DNA from 2 places in the Rhizobium sp. SVR5-2C genome. Region 1 is predicted to be linked to the other one. Evidence: predicted binding sites of a transcription regulator. Region 1 holds the regulator's gene; the other holds the start of a gene.
What was found. Region 1 encodes LexA, which represses DNA repair genes until DNA is damaged. Its sites were predicted from a motif close to TGTTCNNNNTGTGTTCNG; they were not measured.
Positions count from the first base shown of each region.

Region 2: ACPYOI_RS01235 (ImuA family protein) is a predicted target of LexA. The motif match lies at 2,127-2,144, and genes of this name have one in related genera.

Region 1 is NZ_JBNDHT010000009.1:59,903-64,322, reverse strand. It holds gene kdsA (3-deoxy-8-phosphooctulonate synthase) at 127-969, opposite strand; gene ACPYOI_RS04555 (VOC family protein) at 966-1,844, opposite strand; gene lexA (transcriptional repressor LexA) at 2,051-2,767, shown strand; gene ACPYOI_RS04545 (ComEC/Rec2 family competence protein) at 2,748-4,420, opposite strand, start outside.
Region 2 is NZ_JBNDHT010000002.1:96,534-100,953, forward strand. It holds partial or broken gene ACPYOI_RS01220 (SOS response-associated peptidase family protein) at 37-807, opposite strand; gene ACPYOI_RS01225 (ATP dependent DNA ligase) at 869-1,243, opposite strand; partial or broken gene ACPYOI_RS01230 (ATP-dependent DNA ligase) at 1,292-1,920, opposite strand; gene ACPYOI_RS01235 (ImuA family protein) at 2,205-2,957, shown strand; gene ACPYOI_RS01240 (Y-family DNA polymerase) at 2,878-4,389, shown strand; gene ACPYOI_RS01245 (error-prone DNA polymerase) at 4,386-4,420, shown strand, end outside.

The DNA.
Region 1 (4,420 bases):
CGGTGGCGGTTAAATCGTTTGAAATCGTCTTAATCGAAGACGCGCAAATTACAATGGCGCTTTGAGCGTCCTCCGCTGCAGCGATCGTACGTGGCCTATTACACGATCATGTCAGACTTTTGAACGTCAGTTCTTCGCGATTGCGTCGAACGCCAGCAGCTTTTCGAGAAGCCGCGGCATGTCCTTCAGATGGACCATGTTCGGGCCGTCGGACGGGGCGTTGTCGGGATTCTCATGTGTCTCGATGAAGACGCCGGCAACACCGACGGCGACAGCGGCGCGCGCCAGCGTTTCCACGAATTCGCGCTGCCCGCCTGACGAACCACCCTGCCCGCCCGGCTGCTGCACCGAATGGGTAGCGTCGAAAATCACCGGCGCGCCCATCGCCGCCATGATCGGCAGTGAGCGCATGTCGGAAACCAGCGTGTTGTAGCCGAAGGAGGCACCGCGCTCGCAAAGCAGGATGTTCGGATTGCCGGTCGCATTCAGCTTGCCGAGGACGTTCTTCATATCCCACGGCGCCAGGAACTGGCCCTTCTTGACGTTGATTGCCCGGCCAGTCTTGGCGGCGGCTACCAGAAGGTCCGTCTGACGGCTGAGGAAGGCAGGGATCTGCAGGATATCGACCACCGTAGCGACTTCCGCGCATTGCTCTTCCGTATGGACATCGGTCAACACCGGAAAACCGAACTCCTTTTTCAGATCGGCGAAGACTTCCAGCGACGTTTCAAGCCCGATGCCGCGCTGGGCGGAAAGCGACGTGCGGTTCGCCTTGTCGAAGGACGACTTGTAAACGAGGCCGATGCCGAGCTTCTTGCAGAGTTCGCTCAAAACGCCGGCGACCATGAAGGCGTGCTCGCGGCTTTCCATCTGGCAGGGACCGGCAATCAGCGACAGCCGGCCGCTGTTGGAAAACACAACGCGCCCGGCGCCTTCGCCGACTGCGACTTCGGAGTTGGTATTGCTCATGGGGTCTCCTCAAAGGCGAAGATTGCACCCTGGCCGGGCGCAGGCTTCACCAGAACTCTGTTGCTGATGCGTGTATAGGTCATCCCGTTAGCAGCCAGAAGGGCCTCTGTCACGGTAATATCTCGGGTGCGGAAAACGATGGCGCTGCCGCGGAGCCCCTTGTCGGCCAACGGCTGTGCGACATCGAAATAGGCTTCCATCCCCTCCTGAGACAGCAGACTGATTTTGACGTTGGGAGTTGTGACTGCGAGGCCGAAACTGGTGCTCTCTACCTTTGCCCCGGACGCCGCCAGTTGGACGAAAGAGCCAAACGCTTCTGGCTCCGGCGCGCTTAGCACGACCTCCCGAATACCGGCTACGCCATTTTCGTGTTTTTCCAGCGCGTCATGGTTGGCGGGAAAGGCATTGATGCGCTGGCAGGCAAAGAGAAAGAAATCCGGCGCCCTGAGATCGGCCGCAAAAGCGAGCTTGAAGGCGCCGGTCGATTGCGAGCCATCCGGCATTTCGATCGGACGCGAAAACTCCAGCATGTCGCCGCCGCTCTGCCTGGCATTCATGAAGGCAGAATGATCGGCGTCCGCATCCTCTGTGCTAAAAGCGACCGCAGAAAACCCGTCATTGCCGCACCGGAAGCGAAAAGCCTGGTCGCGCGCCACAAAAACATTGCCCCCGCGCACGGATGTTTCACATTTCTTCGCATTCTCGATACCAAGCGGCTCGAGATAGGTCTTGTCGGCAAAGAAGATGCAAGCGTTCTCCGTTCCGAACGGGTGGCCGCCCTCTGGCGCAATGGTAAATCCCAGCCTTCCCAGCCGCTCGCGCGCCAGGTCGATGTCCGTGACCGGTAGGACAAGGTGATCCAGTGGATGAGGCATCGGGCGCGTCTCCATTTTTCCAGTGCTCCAGATTTGCGCGGCCTGTTCCCCCGATGCAAGCTGCAAGCGGTGACCCGGCAAACAAAAAGTCCCAAAATGAATGCACTTCAGAAAAAGTTTTACCGAAATTTAGGTACTTGCGGAACACATATGGAACATATAGTGTCTGTTCTGGCTTTGTTTCACGAATCTGGGGTTAAACTTCGATGCTGACGCGCAAACAACAGGAGCTTCTCCTCTTTATTCATGAGCGGATGAAAGAATCCGGCGTCCCGCCATCCTTCGACGAAATGAAGGATGCGCTGGATCTCGCCTCCAAATCCGGCATCCACCGCCTGATTACGGCGCTTGAGGAGCGTGGTTTCATTCGTCGCCTACCGAACCGGGCTCGCGCACTTGAGGTGATCAAGCTTCCGGAGGCCTACAGCCCGAGCATTCAGCCGCGCCGCGGCTTTTCGCCAAGCGTCATCGAGGGTAGCCTCGGCAAACCGCAGCCGGTAGCAGCCCCGCCGAAGCCGGCGAACGAAGACAACAACAGTGCTGTTTCCGTTCCCGTCATGGGCCGCATCGCGGCCGGCGTGCCGATCTCGGCAATCCAGAACAATACCCACGACATCACCGTCCCCGCCGATATGCTGGGGTCGGGCGAGCACTACGCACTTGAGGTCAAGGGCGATTCGATGATCGACGCCGGCATCTTCGACGGCGATACGGTCATTATCCGCAATTCAAATACCGCAAACCCCGGCGACATCGTTGTCGCACTGGTCGATGACGAGGAAGCGACCCTCAAGCGGTTCCGCCGCAAGGGAGCCTCGATCGCGCTTGAAGCCGCAAACCCGGCATATGAGACACGTATCTTCGGGCCGGACCGCGTCAAGGTTCAAGGCAAGCTCGTCGGCCTCATTCGCCGCTATCACTAACCGGCAACGCATCCCCGGCAAATGTGCCACTGCGCCAATCATAGGCGCGGTGCCGGCTCCAGGGGCGGTCGAGTGTTTCGAAAGCGGTTGTGACGTCTGCGGCGCCGTTTCCAAAGCGTAACTCGACGGCGCCGGTTTTCCTCAGGGTTTCGCCGGTAAACAGCATTGCTCCGGATCGGCAGGTGCCGGACCGCAGCTTGACCGGCGTCACGACGATATCCGCTGTGTCGCAAGCCGGGCCGAAATAGGCCGCATTTTCGATCACTGCGAGGATGGAGCCGTTCTCGAGCTCTGCCGTGCACCAGGCTTTTTTGACGCAGGTGAAATGGCCTGCCGAAGCGGCGTTCCGCATCGCATCTCTTGCTTCTTCCTGTTGCGTCGGAGAAAGCCTCAATCTCTCCCCGTCTTTTGCCGAAGGCGGGGCCGAGGCGGTATCAAGCAATTTTGGCGGCCGGTGGTCATCGATAACCAGCGCTCGTTTCCACTGGTCGAAAATGAAATCCGGCGGGCGTTCGCGGTTGGAGGCGAGAGCGGATTGCCTGACGATTGCAACAAGACTTCCATCTTCGGCAATCACGACATCTGGCGCGGCTCTACCGGGCATGAGCGCAACGGCAAGCGTTGAACCGGCGATGATCGCTGTTCCCATATGCCTAAGCCGGGTGCGCAGCAGCGTGAGCAGCAGGAAGCCGGCGACCGCTGCCGGAAAATACCAGCCGGGCAGCCTGCCCACGCCGATGTCGCCGCCCCAGGACGACACCGTCTTGGCAACCGCGATTACGAGATCGAGACCGAAACCCACCACCTTCCACGGCAGCACGTCTAGCCCGAAGGGCATCAGCAGCATGGCAAGCAGGCCTGCAGGCATGATGACGAAGGAAATGATCGGCATGGCCGCGAGGTTGGCCGGCAGACCGTAGGCCGTCAGCCGGTGGAAATGCTCGATCGAGAACAATGCTGTCGAAAAGCCGCCGATGACGGATGTGAGCAGGATTCCGCCGAGAAAACCGGAAACGGAAACCAACAGCCGAAGCGATCGCATTTTTGAAAAAGGGCTTTCGCGCATCGGCCGCTCCTTCCAAAGCGCATATCCCGCGACCAGCGCCAGAGTGGCGGCAAAGGACATCTGAAAGCTCGGACCCATGATTTCGGAGGGCGAGATTGAGATGATGAGGAGTGCCGAAAGCGCGACATTGCGGAGGCTGATGGAGGGCCGGTCGAAGAAGACTGCAACCAGCATGATTGCCATCATGATGAAGGCGCGTTCGGCCGAAACGGCAAAACCTGAGATCAAGAAGTAGGCCGTCACCGCCGCCAGAGCACCCGCCGCCGCAATCTTTTTCGTCGGATAGGCCTGAGCGACACCCGGAAAGAGGCTGAGTATCGAACGGAATCCGACAAAGAAAATACCCGCCGACAGCGCCATGTTGAGCCCGGAGATTGCGATGATATGGGCAAGACCGGACTGACGGAGTGCCTCTGTCGTCTCGCTGGAAATTGCCCGGCGCTCGTCCGTCACCAGCGCGGCGGCAAAAGCACCGGTGTCACCGGGCAGGATCGACCTTATGCGATCGCCAATACTGCTGCGCAGGCGATAGAGCCATTCCAGCCAATTTTCGCCGAAATTTCGAGCGTCCTCCTGCCCCGGTGGCA
Region 2 (4,420 bases), on a different contig from region 1:
TCGTTTTCCGATACGATCAAGCTCTGAGTTCAGGCGTTAAAGCAGACTGTCCTGTTCGACCGGCTCTCCAGATGTCGTGACGACCGATGATCCATACGTTCGAGCGACGAAATAATCAGCGCGTCACCCGGTAGAGGGCGGGCAAGATCCTTGGCCTCATCCCAGGGCGCCCGCATCCACGTGTCGGTCTCTTCCTTTGTCAGCAGCAGGACCGGCATGGCCTTCTCATGGATCGGCTTCACGAGATTGTTGGGATCCGTGGTCAAAAACCCATAGAGGTCGTCGGTGGTCAGGCCATCCTTGACCTTTCGCACACTCTGCCATTGCGGCACATGGATGCCGGCAAAGAACATCAGCGACTTTGCCTCATCGTGTGCAAACCAGGCATTCGGCACCTTGCCGCCTTCTTCCTGGCTGGCCGGATTCGGCTCGGCGAAGCTGGTGACCGGGACGAGGCATCTGTTTTCGACACCGAACCATCGTTTCCAATTCGGAAAATTGAGTTTGCGCACATTGGTCGTACCGCGGTCAGCCTCCATGCGGATCAGCTCTTCGAGATCGAATGGCTTGCCCTTGGCCTCCAGCTTTTCCGCCTTGGCTTTGGCTGCCTTCTCGAGCGCGAAGCGCGGAGAGGGCAGTCCCCAGCGGGCGTGAACCAATTGCTTCTTCCCGTCAGCGGTGTTGCGGACAATCGGCCCTCTGGTCAGGGTTCATCTGATAGGCTGGCATCAGGTTGATCAAGCTTTCGGCGTCCTGCGCCCATTTCGCGACCCAGTCCTTGTCTTCCATGCGATAAAGGTTACACATGCCAGATAGCTACTCCGCCAAGCCGAAATGGACGCCAATCTAGCGCATGGCGCTGATTTCGCTAGTCGAGCCGAAAGACGTCGGCATTGTCCTGGCGTTCTCGCAAGCCCTTGTAGGATGGATGGCGAAGCTTACCGTCCGTCGTCCAGGCGCGAAACTCGATCTCGGCAATCAGGGTTGGCTCGACCCAAACAATATCGGCACTTCCGGAATAGGGCAGGGGCGGTTGTTTTCGCTTCCAGCGCAGCTTGTCCAGCATCTTCCGCAACCTAATGGCCTCGGCTTCCTTGAAGCCGGTGCCGACGTTTCCGACGTGGACGAGATCGGCATCGCGATAGGCGGCAAGCACCAACGAGCCGAAGCCGACAGGGGACGCCGATGACATCTCATAACCGACGATGAAGAAAGCCTCGCTCTGCACGCATTTGATTTTCACCCAATCTCCGGTCCGGCCGGAGCGATAGGGCTGATCACAATGCTTGCCGACGATCCCTTCCAGGCCGAGGCCGCAGACATGCTCCAGTAGGATGGCGGGTTCGGCGTCGAGTGTCTCTGATAAACGGATGGCACCGTCCTTGCCGTCCAGAGCGTCTTCGAGGAGGTGCCGGCGGGAACGGTATTCGACACCGCGCAGATCGTGGCCATCCAGATAGATGAGATCGAAAGCGTAGAGGATGGCGTCCGAGGCACGGTTTCCAGGTTTTTTGTCGGATGCGCCCAGCGATTGTTGCAGCAGCCCGAAATCCGGCCGCCCCTCTTCGCGAGCACCACGGCTTCGCCATCGATGATCATCGTCGCCGGCCCGAGCGCGCGGGCGGCCTGCTCGATCGCCGGAAACCGATGCGTCCAGTCATGACCGCCGCGGGTGAGGATCCGGATCCGTTGCGGCTCGATATGAACAGCCAGCCGATAACCATCCCATTTCACCTCCCAGCTCCATTCATCTCCGGCGGGAGGCTTAGCCTTTAGTTGCGCCAGCGCGGGCTCGACGCGCTCCGGCATGGGATGGAAAAGCAGCTGCGGTTGGGCTGGATTGCGCTTCTTGCGCGGCCGCGAACGGATTGGGGCCTCGCTGTCACGAAGGAGCGGTTTTGATTTCGGAGGCTTCGTCATACCGACAGTTCAGCAGAAAAATCTTAAAGACACTGCGACGATATCAAATCTGTCCCCGCAATCCACACCGGAGGGCGATGCGTTCGCTGTAGCTCCGAAAATAATTCCAGCGATGCTATTGGTCTGATTCTCCTGGGCATTCTCTTGATTCCTAGAGTTCAGGATAATATTCCCATCCTCGCCTCCGCTTGACTCTTCCGCTGTTCGGGAACAGATACAGAACATTCGCATTTTGATCGACATGATGTCGGCCGCCAACACGACCTCGAAGGGAGCCGTGAACGATGACTGCTGCCCGTGAACGGGTGATTTCCGACTTGCGCGAGCGCATCGCGTCGCTGGAGGGTGTGTCAGCCCGGAAGGCCGGCTGCCTTTCCTTCGGCGTGCCGGAAATCGATGCGGTCCTGCCTGGCAGTGGCCTTGCTTACGGCGCACTGCATGAATTTGCAGGTGGCGGAGCGGGCACTGTGGATGGCGCGGCGGCAGCGCTTTGCGCAGCGGGAATTGCGGCCCGCACCAAGGGTCCTGTGGTCTGGTGCCTGACACGACCGGACCTGTTTTTTCCCGCCCTCGCTGAGGTCGGTCTCCATCCTGACCGGGTGATCTTCGTCGAGTCCGACAGGGAGGAGGACGTGCTCGCCAATATGGAAGAGGGGCTCTCCTTCGGTGGGCTCGGCGCGGTGGTGGGCGAACTCGTTCGCCTGCCCATGGTCGGCTCGCGGCGGCTGCAGCTGGCGGCCGAGCGGACAGGCACGATGGCGCTCGCGGTGCGACGCTGGCGACGGCAGACGGAGGCGAATGATTTCGGGCAGCCGACGGCGTCGACCACGCGATGGCGGGTCAGCGTCATGCCGTCGGAAGAACTGCCAGTGCCTGGTGTCGGGAGGCCCCAATGGTTGCTGGAACTGATGCGCGTGAAAGCGGGTGAATGTGCTGAGTTTCTCGTGAGGGCGTGCGATGACAAGGGTCGTCTCGATCTATCTACCGGATTTGCCGACGGATCGCATTCGTCGCGCCGATCCCTCCATTCCGCCTGAACAGGCGATCGCCGTGATCGCCAAAAGCGGCTCGAAACGCTGGGTGTCGGCCGCCGACGCGGCCGCCAGGAAAGCCGGCGTCCATGTCGGCATGCCGGCGGCGAAAGCGCAGGCGCTGTTCAGTGGCCTGATGCTCATGGATGCGGATCCTGCGGCGGATGCCGCAGCCCTCGAGCGGATCACGCTCTGGGCACTGACGCTCTATTCCCCTGTTGTCGCGGTTGACGGGGTCGATGGCATCGTCATGGATACTGAGGGCGCCGACCACCTGCAGGGTGGCGAACTGGCGATGGTGACGAAGATCGCCAATCAGTTCCTGGCCAGGAAGCTCACGCCCCGTGTCGCGGTCGCCGACACCTGGGGAGCCGCGCACGCCTGTGCCCGTGCCATCAGCCGTGAGACGGTCATCGTCCCGATCGGTGAAACCGTACGCGCCGTCGAAAAGCTGCCGATATCGTTGCTGCGCCTTCCGGGGAAAGTTGTGAGCGACCTTCGCACGCTCGGCTTCCAGACGATCGGCGAATTGGCCAATACGCCACGCGCGCCGCTGACGCTGCGCTTCGGGCCGGAGATCGGCCGGCGGCTCGACCAGATGTTCGGCCGTCTGTCGGAACCGATTGATCCAATCCGCAGTGCCGATCTCGTTGAAGTCAGCCGCGCCTTTGCCGAACCGATCGGTGCTGCCGAGACGATCAACAAATATGTCGGGCGACTCGTCGTGCAACTGATCGAGGAGTTGCAAAGGCGCGGCCTTGGTGTTCGACGCGCTGACCTGATCGTCGAGAAGGTCGACGGCACCCGACAGGCGATCCGCGCCGGGACGGTGAAGCCGGTGCGCGATGTGGCCTGGCTGACCAAGCTGTTTCGCGACCGGACGGAGAAGATCGAGCCTGGATTCGGGATCGAGAAGCTCACATTGGTCGCCGTGATAGTCGAGCCGCTGGAGGAACGCCAGAAATCCTCGTCGCTGGTGGAGGATGAGGTTACCGACGTCACGCCACTGATCGATATCTACGGCAACCGTGGCCAACGAGTTTATCGGGTGGCGCCCGTTGCCTCCGATGTGCCCGAGCGTTCGGTCCAGCGGATCAGCGCCGCGGCCGATCCGGTCGAGGTCACCTGGGTCGGCCATTGGCGCCGGCCGGTCCGGCTGTTGGCGCCCCCGGAGCTGATCGAGGCGATCGCCTTGCTGCCGGACCGGCCGCCGGTCTCCATCACCTGGCGTGGCAAGCGCCGGAAGATCAAACGGGCCGACGGCCCTGAGCGGATTTTCGGCGAATGGTGGCAGCGCGATGCCGAGATGGAAGCCGTACGCGACTACTTCGTCATCGAAGACGAGGCTGGCGAACGCCTCTGGGTCTTCCGCTCGGGTGACGGCATCGATCCTGAAACCGGAAGCCATCGCTGGTTCATGCACGGGATCTTCGCATGAGCTACGCCGAGCTGCAGGTCACCACCCATTT